One region of the Kitasatospora sp. NPDC092039 genome, then DNA from elsewhere that is predicted to be linked to it. Evidence: riboswitches for the same ligand, from Rfam matches in the RefSeq annotation. Region 1 holds a riboswitch; each other region holds the start of a gene.
The links. Region 1 has a riboswitch for cobalamin ahead of ACIQI7_RS17955 (FecCD family ABC transporter permease). Riboswitches for the same ligand answer to the same signal wherever they lie in the genome.

Region 1 (3,262 bases):
CAGCCGGCGCCCCGGCGCCAGCCAGGCCGGGCTCGGCCGCAGCCGCAGCAGCACCCGGCCGAGCACCAGTTCGTCCGGGACGGCGCCGTAGCTGCGGCTGTCGCTGTCCACCGGACGGTTGTCGGAGAGCAGCCACCAGCCCTTGGACCGGCGCTCGACGGCCCGTTTCACCACCAGCAGGTCCTGCTGGAAGGGGTGCCGGAAGAGCACCACCGCCCCCGGCCGGACCGGCGCGCCGTAGCGGACCAGCAGCTGGTCGCCCTCGCGCAGGGTCGGTACCATCGACGGCCCGGCCACGTCGACCAGTCCGAACGGCAGCGCGCCGCCCCGGTCCCGTCCGCCGGCTCCGGCGCCCTCCGGTCGCGTGCTCCGCGCCACGACTCCTCCTCCCGCTCCGCCCCGCCCCCAGTCTGCCGTACGGACCGTCACCGGCCCGATGTCCGGATTACCCCGGTTCCGGGTCCGTCTTTTGCCCTAGGCCCGCCGCCCGACCGCGAAACCGCGAGGACGGAAGGGTAATCTCGGGCGCGGGAAGACGATCTAAGGAAGGACTCCCATGTTCTCTCGTCTGTTTGCACCGCGCGCCACCGCCCACGCCCACTGCGACCTGCCCTGCGGCGTGTACGACCCCGCCCAGGCCAAGCTCGAGGCCGAGTCGGTCAAGGCCACCCAGGAGAAGTACCAGGCCAACGAGGACTCGCACTTCCGCGCCCGCGCCATCATCATCAAGGAGCAGCGCGCCGAGGCCGTAAAGCACCACATCTCGGTGCTGTGGAGCGACTACTTCAAGGCCCCGCACTTCGAGAAGTACCCGCAGCTGCACCAGCTGATCAACGACACCCTGAAGGCCGCCTCGGCCGCCAAGGCGTCCACCGACCCGGCCACCGGCCAGGCCCTGCTGGACCTGATCGCCGAGGTCGACAAGATCTTCTGGGAGACCAAGCAGGCCTGAGCCTGACGCGTCGCCACCCGACCGCCCCCGTCCGCACAGCCGGACGGGGGCGGTCGCGCGTTCACCGCCCGACCCACCCCCGGTAAGGGTTGCCTGCCCTGAGTGGCTGTTATGCTGCCAGGGCGTCCGAGGGGGAAGTCCGGTGTGAATCCGGCGCTGACCCGCAACGGTGAGCGCGGCCGTACCAGCCCGTACGACCGCGCCAGCCCGATCGCCCTCGGCCGCTGACCTCCCGACAACTCGCCGCGGACTGCGAGGGGAACGGCGCCCCGGCACACCTGCGGCCCGCGCCCGCCCCGGCGCACCCGCGGCCCGAGGCAAGGCGTCCCCGTGAACCGCGCACCCGCAGACCGTGCAGCCGGCCCGCCCGCCCGGCGCACACCCGTCGCCCCGCTCGCCGTCGGCCTCGCCGTCGCGCTGCTGCTGTCGCTGGTCTGCGGAGTCGCCCTGGGCTCCTCCGGCCTCGGCCTGCCCCGGGTGCTGCGCCTGCTGGGCGCCGGGCTGACGGGTGGTCGGCTGGACGCGGGCGAGGCGGCCGCGTACGCGATCGTCTGGGAGATCCGGCTGCCGCGCACCGTGCTGGCCGCCGTCGTCGGCGCCGGGCTGGCCGCCTGCGGGGTCGCCGTCCAGGCGCTGGTGCGCAACGCGCTGGCCGACCCCTTCGTGCTCGGCGTCTCCTCCGGCGCCGCCGTCGGCGCCAACGCCGTCCTGCTGTTCGGGGCCTTCGCCTCGCTCGGGGTGTGGGCCGTCTCCGCCTCCGCCTTCGGCTCGGCCCTGGCCGCCATGACGCTGGTCTACCTCGCCGCCCGCACCGCGTACGGGCTCACCCCGCTGCGCCTGGTGCTCACCGGCACCGCCCTGTCCTACGGCTTCTCCGCCACCACCACCCTGATGGTCTTCGCCGCCGACCGCGGCGAGGCCGCCCGGGACGCCATGATGTGGCTGCTCGGCAGCCTCGGCGGCGCCACCTGGGGCAAGGTGCCGATCGCCGCCGCCACGGTGCTGGCCGGCCTCGCCTACCTGACCGGCGCCGGCGGGCGGCTGGACGCGCTCGCGATGGGCGACGAGACCTCCGCCTCGCTCGGCGTGGACCCGGACCGGCTGCGCCGCGAGCTGTTCGTGGTGACCGCCGCCGTCACCGGCACCGTGGTCGCCGTCAGCGGGGCGATCGGCTTCGTCGGGCTGCTGATGCCGCACCTGTCGCGGATGCTGGTCGGCGCCGGTCACCGCCGGGTACTGGTGGTCGCGCCGCTCGCCGGGGCGCTGCTGCTGGTCTGGGTGGACATCGCCTCGCGCACCCTGCTGGCACCCGCCGAACTGCCCGTCGGGGTGTTCACCGCGGTCCTCGGCGTGCCCGCCTTCCTGGTGATGATGCGCCGCCGCGGCCAGGCCTTCGGAGGCAACCGGTGACCGACGTGATCGAGGCGGCGGCCGGGACCGGGCCGACGCGGGCCCAGGACCTCGCCGTCGACGCCGTCTCGGTGGAACTGGCCGGCACCCGGCTGGTCCACGAGGTGTCCCTGGCGGCCGCCGCCGGGCAGGTGGTCGGGCTGATCGGCCCGAACGGCAGCGGCAAGTCGACCCTGCTGCGCTGCGTCTACCGGGTGCTGGAGCCGGCCGGCGGCGTGGTCCGGCTGGCCGGCGACGACCTGCACGCCCTCACCGCCCGGGAGAGCGCCCGCCGGGTGGCCGCGCTGACCCAGGAGCACTCCGCCGAGTTCGACTTCACCGTCTCCGAGGTGGTCGCCATGGGCCGGCTGCCGCACCGCCGCGGCTTCGGCGGCCCGGCCGCGGGGGACGCGGAGCGCTGCGCCGAGGCACTGCGCAAGGTGCGCGCCGGACACCTCGCCGACCGGGGCTTCCTGAGCCTGTCCGGGGGCGAGAAGCAGCGGGTGCTGTTCGCCCGCGCGCTGGTCCAGGAGCCGCGCCTGCTGGTGCTGGACGAACCCACCAACCACCTCGACATCGCCCACCAGTTGGAGGTGCTGGCGCTCGCCCGCGAGGCCGGCCCGACGGTGCTCACCGCGCTGCACGACCTCAACCTCGCGGCGGGCCACTGCGACCTGCTGTACGTGCTGCGGGCCGGCCGGATCGTCGCCTCCGGTCCGCCCCACGAGGTGCTCCGACCCGCCCTGCTCGCCGAGGTGTTCGGCGTCCGGGCCACCCCGGTGCGGCACCCCGGGACCGGCGCCCTCCAGCTGCTGTTCGACCGCCTCGACCACTCCGCCTGATCCGTCCCCCGGAGGAACCACCGTGCGCACCAAGGCCGTTGCCGTCACCACCCTGCTCGCCCTCGGACTCGCCGGCTGC
Region 2 (3,262 bases), on a different contig from region 1:
CCGTCCGGGGAGTCGGGGGCGCCCCGGTCACCGCGGTAGGTGACGGCGAGGGCGGGCAGGCCGAGCCGGTCGAGCACGGGGAGCACCGGGAGGGTCTGCTGGCGGTCGGCCTCGGGGCCGTGCACCAGGATCACCCAGGTGCCGCGCTTGCCGTGGAGCCGCCAGGCGGGCAGCGCGCCGAGCTCGCCGTCGGCGGCGGTGTCGGCGAAGGCCAGGCCGAGCGCCTCGGAGGGGTCGCCGAGGTGGACCCGGGGGGTGAAGCGGACTTCGGTGCCGGGGGCGAGGGTGCCCCGGTCGGCGCGGACCAGCCGACGGGTGACGCCCCGTTCGTCGCCGTGCAGGACCTCCTCGACCACCGCGTGCCCGCCGTCCGCCCACTCGACCGCCCAGCGGCCGGGGCGCAGGCTCGCGGGGCCGCGGGTGAAGGTGACCCGGCCGGGGGCGAGGCCGCGGACCACCACCGGCGCCGACTCCTGGACGGCGGGCGCCGGACGGACCATCCGCTCGGAGGCCCGACGGCCGATCACCAGCACGGCGGCCCCGGCCGCGGTGGCTCCGACCGCGGCGGCCGCCACGACGGCGGCGGTTCCCCAACGCATATCGCTCCCCGCTCTGTTGCTCTCGGACCGGACGGTGTTCGAGCACCAGTTCACCGGCACCCCGCCCGGGCGGCCACCCGGATGGGCCGTCCGGGTCGCCCGGGCGGCGGTCGGGCGGACCCGAGGAGGGGACGGTCGGGAGGGCGACCGCCCGGGCCGGTGCCGCTGTCGGCGCCTGCCGGTGCCGGGCGATCCCACGGGGTGTCAGCGGGCCGGCGTGTGACCAACCCCTCCGTGACCTCGGTTGACTCCCGGTTCGGCCCCGTGATGGGATCCTGGGGCCAAACGGAGGCATGGAGAGGAAGCCGGTGGAAGTCCGGCGCGGTCCCGCCACTGTCACCGGGGAGCACGCTCGGAACATCGCCACGGCGGGCCGTCGACGGCCGCTGGAAGGCTCCGGGAGTGCGTTCGACCCGGAAGCCAGGAGACTCTCGCCCCCGTCACGTCGATCCAGGGCGCGGACCCTGAGTGAGGACACGCACGCGATGCAGGCTGCCCCGCCCGGCCGGACTCCGAGCTGCCTTCCGCCGTGCGGCCGATGACCCCGCCCACCGCCTCCGCCGCTCCGCGCCCGCTGACCCGCGCCGCCGCGTTCGCGCTCGGCGCCGCCGCGGGCTACGCCGCCGACACCCGCTTCGCCGACCCCCGCCGGGGCCACCCGGTGGCCGTCTTCGGCAGCGCCGCGACCCGGCTGGAGCGCCGGCTGTGGCGCGACGGCCGCGCCGCCGGCGCCGGCTACACGGCGCTGTGCGTGGGCGCGGTCGCGGCGGGCGCGCTCGCCCTGGACCGTACGGTGGGCCGGCGCCCGCTGGGCCGGGCCGCGCTGGCGGCGGCCGCGACCTGGACCGTGCTCGGCGGCACCTCGCTGACCCGGGAGGCGCGCACCATCGGCCGCTCGCTCGCCGCGGGCGACCTCGCGGCCGCCCGGGAGCGGCTGCCGCACCTGTGCGGGCGGGACCCGAGCGCGCTGGACGGGCAGCAGATCGCCCGGGCCGTGGTCGAGTCGGTGGCCGAGAACACCGCCGACGCCGTGGTGAACGCGCTGGCCTGGGGCACCCTGGCCGGCACCCCCGGACTGCTGGCCTTCCGCGCCGTGAACACCCTGGACGCCATGGTGGGCCACCGCTCGCCGCGCTACGCCCGGTTCGGCTGGGCCTCGGCCCGGCTGGACGACCTGGCGGGCTGGCCCGGCGCCCGGCTCACGGCGCTGCTGACGGTGGCCGCCGCGCCCGAACCCCGGACCGCCTGGCGGGTCTGGCGGCGCGACGGCTCCGCTCACCCGAGCCCGAACGCGGGCCAGGCCGAGGCGGCGTTCGCCGGCGCGGTGGGCGTGCGGCTGGGCGGGACGCTGCGGTACGGCATGGGAGGCCCCCCGGGCGAAGCCTGGGGGAGGGTGGAGGACCGGCCGGTGCTGGGCGCGGAGCTGCGCCCGGTCACGGTGGACGACATCGAACGGGCCTGCGCGCTCTCCCGGCGGGTGGGCGCACTGGCGCTGGGTACGACGGTCGCGGGGCACGTCCTGCTGCGGACGCTGCTGAGCAGGAGGGGGCGGGCATGACGAACGCGCTGCTGGTCGCGGGGACGACCTCGGACGCGGGCAAGAGCGTGGTGACGGCCGGGATCTGCCGTTGGCTCGCCCGCCAGGGCGTGCGGGTCGCGCCGTTCAAGGCGCAGAACATGTCGCTCAACTCCTTCGTCACCGCCGACGGCGCCGAGATCGGCCGCGCCCAGGCGATGCAGGCGCAGGCCGCCCGGGTGGAGCCGGAGGCGGCGATGAACCCGGTGCTGCTCAAGCCCGGCGCGGACGGCCGCAGCCAGGTGGTGCTGCTCGGCCGGCCGGTGGCCGAGGTGGGCGCGCTGGACTACCGCGAGCGCAAGCCCGTCCTGCTGGAGCGCGCCCTGGAGTGCCTGGCCGACCTGCGCCGCCGCTACGACGTGGTGGTCTGCGAGGGCGCGGGCTCGCCGGCCGAGATCAACCTGCGCGACCGCGACATCGCCAACATGGGCCTGGCCACGGCCGCCGCCCTGCCGGTGGTGGTGGTCGGGGACATCGACCGCGGCGGGGTCTTCGCCGCGATGTACGGGACGCTGGCGCTGCTGTCGGCGGAGGACCAGCGGCACGTGGCGGGCTGGTTCGTCAACAAGTTCCGCGGCGACTCCCGGCTGCTGGCGCCCGGGCTGGAGATGCTGCACGAGCTGACCGGACGTCCGGTGCTGGGCACCCTGCCGATGCTGCCCGGGCTCTGGCTGGACGCCGAGGACTCGCTGGACCTGTCCACGGTGGTCGACCGGACGGACGGGCCCGGACCGCTCGGCGCGGACGTGCTGCGGGTGGCCGTGGTGCGCTTCCCCCGGCTGTCCAACTTCACCGACCTGGACGCGCTCGCGCAGGAGCCGGGCGTACTGGTCCGCTGGGCGACCAGGCCGGAGGAGCTGGCCGACGCCGACCTGGTGGTGCTGCCCGGCACCCGGGCCACCGTCGCGGACCTCGCCTGGCTGCGCGAGCGCGGCCTGGAACCGGCCCTGAAGGCACGGGCGGCGGCCGGACTGCCGGTCCTCGGGGTCTGCGGCGGCTACCAGATGCTGGCGCACTCCATCGTGGACGAGGTCGAGTCGAAGGCGGGCGCCGTCGACGGGCTCGGCCTGCTGCCGACCCGGGTGCG
Region 3 (3,262 bases), on a different contig from region 1:
GGCCGGGGGCGTCAGGACGCACTTGTCCTGGTCCGGGGTCGGATACTGCTTGCCGCTCTGGAAGCCGCTGTAGCCGATCCGGCAGATGAACGCCGGGCCGTCGTGCCCGGTGCCGGCAGTCTTCCAGCCGCCCTGGTTGAGCAGGGCGTAGCCGGTGGTCGGGGTGGTCCCGCAGGAGCGCAGCAGCGGGCCGCCCCACTTCCCGAAGTCCACCGCGAGTACGACCCCGGAGGTCGTGGTGCACTGATCCATCGGCAACGGCGCCGCAACAGCCGGGGCTGCGCCCACGGCGACGCCGCCGAAGGCGAGGGCGAGGGTCACCGCCGCCGCCCCGGACAGCCGACCGAGCCGGCTGCCGAGCCCCCGGCTCACCGGTGCCGCCCCGGGGTGGCCGCGGTGCGGCGGCGGGCGACCAGGACGGCCACTGCGCCGAGGGCGGTCAGCAGACCGGCGCCCGCGGTCAGGGCCAGGGCCGGGGTGCCGGTGCTGGCCAGATTGCCGGAACCGGTCCGCGCCGCCACGCCCTCGGCGGGGGCACCGCCGCCTCCGGCCGGGGCATCGATGCCGCCGGCCGGCCAGGTGGTCGGGCCGCCGCTGGTCACGGGAGCGGCGGCGGACGAAGTGGATCCGGTGGGGGTGGGCGAGCCCGTCGGGCTCGGCGTGCCGGTGGGAGTCCCCGACGGCGTCCCCGTGGGGCTTCCAGTCGGCGTGCCGGTCGGAGTCGACGTCGGCGTGCCGGTGGGGCTCCCCGTCGGCGTGCCGGTCGGAGTCGACGTCGGCGTGCCAGTAGGGCTCCCGGTCGGCGTGCCCGTCGGGGTCGGCGTGCCGCCGAGGTTCCGGGACAGCGTGCCGAAGGAGATCCCGGTGGCACCGCCGATCACCTGCGTGGACGCGCGGACGTCCGAGCCTCGCTGCCCGGCGGAGGCGACGTTGAAGCCCCCGTCGCCGTTCTGCTGGCCGGCGAGGAAGTCGAGCGCCTTGGCGATCTGCCCGCCGTAGGTGGCCTTGCGCAGCGTCATGCCCTGGACTGCGAGCGCGGCCGAGTTGGTGGAGTCGCCGGCCGCACCGGGGAAGCCGCCGTCGGGCAGCTGCCGAGCGGCGAGCCAGCCGAGCCCCTTGTCGACCGCCTGCGCCGCCTCGTCCCCGGGCACGAGGGCCAGGGTCATGACGGCCATGGCCGTGCTGTCCACGTCGGAGTCGCCGGCAGCGGGGATGAGGCTCGGCCAGGAGCCGTCCGCGTGCTGGAGGCGCTTCAGGTACGTGATCGGAGCGGCGGCGTTCGCCGCGTCGTCGGCGCGCAGCTGCGCCAGGATGCCGAGCGCCTGGGAGAACACCGAGGTGGCGTAGGTGTAGTTGCCCGCGTCCGCGCAGCCGGTGTTCTGGTCGGCCTTGGCGCAGACGGTCTGGTCCAGGGCGGCGATCAGGTCGTGGCCGCCGAAGGCCCGCGGGTTTCGGCCGGCGATCTCGGCGAGCAGCGCCTCCTTGCCGATCGAACCGCCGCCCGCGTACTCGGTGCCGATGGCGGTCCAGTCGTTGACGGTCCGCTCGTTGGGGTCCTTGCCCTGCTGGTCCAGGAAGTCGACGATCTTGCGTAGCGCCGCGTCGTCGGTGCCGGTAGCAGCGAGGGCGTACGCTCCGTCGATCGTGAGGCCGAAGTCGGCGAAGCCCGGGAAGCCCTCGTAGTAGCGGCCGTCGATGAGCCGGGCCGGGTCGGTGAGGTACGCACCGGCCTTGACCGCGTCGGGGGCCCTTCCGGCGGGCGGATTCGGTGGGCCGGCGGCCGCGGCCCCGGGGTTGCCGATCAGGACCGTGCCGCAGACTGCGACCGCGACGGCCCCGACCAGGGACGCGACGTGCCGGCTTCTGTGACGTGTGTTACCGCTGCTGACCCTCACGAAGACTCCCTGGTCGGTCGACGCAGGAGGCCACGGCGCAGCCGACGGTCACTCTCGGCAAGGACCGTTCTGACTGCGTCGTAGTCCGCGACGACGCACGTGCTGTGTGAACAGGCCCTCGGTTCAGGCATTCCGGCTCACCCACACGAGGTGGGTCCACGGTTGCGGGTCAGCGCCGGAGTTGGACCGGCTTCCCCTGAATGCCGAGGGCTACAAACGTTTCATCAGATCACGGCGCCTGAGGACGAGTCAACGATCCGTCAGGCCAATTGGCTCACCGCTCGGATGGCGGAGATCCATACCGCTTGAGCCCCGTGATCCGCTGCCCCTTCCCCGCGCGGGGAAGGGGCCGAGGCACGCGTGCGCTTCCGAACGTCAGGGCGCCGTGATGCCCGGCTGAGCGCCGGCGCCGAAGGACCAGCCCTCGACGTCGCCGGGAGCCGGGTTGTAGCTGCCCGCGCCCAGATTGCTGTACGACCAGGCACCGCCGTGCTGGGCGTGCCAGTACGACCAGTAGGCGTTGCCCGTGGGGTTGGTGCAGGTGGCGGGCAGTGCGTTGATCTTGCAGACGAAGCCCGGGAAGCGCGGGTGGAAGGCGTACGAGAACCCGGCGCCGGTGAGCGCGGCGAGCCCGCTGGCGGGGTCGCCGGGCGCGCAGCCGGTCTCGATGCCGCCGCCGACAGCGGTGAAGTCGACCACGACGGTGACGCCGGTGGTTCCGCTGCAGGCCGCCGCTTGGGCCTGCGGGGCGTGCACGGCGGAGACGCCGAGCAGGCTCGCGGTGAGGGCCGCCGCGGCGGCGATCGACCCGAGCATCCGGCGAACGGGGCGGGCCGGCGTGGGGGTGTCGGTCATCGGAACTCTCCTCGCGGAATCAGTGGTTCACCGTCTCAGCGGGTGGCCGGGGCCGGGCAGGCCAGGGTGGGCGCGTCCGGGCGTGCCCCGGCGGAAGACAGGGTGGCCAGCGGGGCGCCCGCCAGGCCGAGCACGGCCTGCGCGGTGGCCCGGGCACCGTTGCCCGCGTTGAAGCCGGACGCGTCGTAGGCGACGGCGCCGCGGACCGCCGGGTCGGCGGAGCAGCCCTGCTGGAACTTCACCAGCCGGCTCCAGCCCTTGAGACCGGTGCTGTAACGCCCGCCGGAGAGCAGCGCCTGGGTGGCCAGGCCGGTGGTGTTGGCGTTGGAGGCGGTTGCCCCGGAGGCCGCGAACCCGCCGTCGGCGTTCTGGTGCGCGACGAGCCAGCCGAGGCCCCCGTTCGCCTTGGCGGCACGGCCAGTGGCGGCGAGCGCCTGGGCGGCCAGCGCGGTGGCGTCCGGGTCGCTGGCACAGGTCGCCTGGCCGAAGGAGACCGGGTAGCCGCCGTCCGC

Region 2: linked by a shared signal. The riboswitch ahead of ACIQI7_RS19125 (cobalamin biosynthesis protein) and the one ahead of ACIQI7_RS17955 (FecCD family ABC transporter permease) in region 1 are both predicted to bind cobalamin.
Region 3: linked by a shared signal. The riboswitch ahead of ACIQI7_RS15270 (prenyltransferase/squalene oxidase repeat-containing protein) and the one ahead of ACIQI7_RS17955 (FecCD family ABC transporter permease) in region 1 are both predicted to bind cobalamin.

Annotation. Positions count from the first base shown of each region.
Region 1 covers NZ_JBIVSD010000008.1:127,926-131,187, reverse strand. The annotation lists gene sodX (nickel-type superoxide dismutase maturation protease) at 1-282, opposite strand, end outside; gene sodN (superoxide dismutase, Ni) at 557-952, shown strand; cobalamin riboswitch at 1,042-1,190, shown strand; gene ACIQI7_RS17955 (FecCD family ABC transporter permease) at 1,283-2,362, shown strand; gene ACIQI7_RS17950 (ABC transporter ATP-binding protein) at 2,359-3,183, shown strand; gene ACIQI7_RS17945 (ABC transporter substrate-binding protein) at 3,206-3,262, shown strand, end outside.
Region 2 covers NZ_JBIVSD010000009.1:75,078-78,339, forward strand. The annotation lists gene ACIQI7_RS19120 (alpha/beta hydrolase family protein) at 1-599, opposite strand, end outside; cobalamin riboswitch at 897-1,030, shown strand; gene ACIQI7_RS19125 (cobalamin biosynthesis protein) at 1,138-2,157, shown strand; gene ACIQI7_RS19130 (cobyric acid synthase) at 2,154-3,262, shown strand, end outside.
Region 3 covers NZ_JBIVSD010000006.1:315,974-319,235, reverse strand. The annotation lists gene ACIQI7_RS15275 (hypothetical protein) at 1-372, opposite strand, end outside; partial or broken gene ACIQI7_RS15270 (prenyltransferase/squalene oxidase repeat-containing protein) at 369-1,775, opposite strand; cobalamin riboswitch at 2,002-2,128, opposite strand; gene ACIQI7_RS15265 (flagellar hook-length control protein FliK) at 2,271-2,750, opposite strand; gene ACIQI7_RS15260 (prenyltransferase/squalene oxidase repeat-containing protein) at 2,786-3,262, opposite strand, start outside.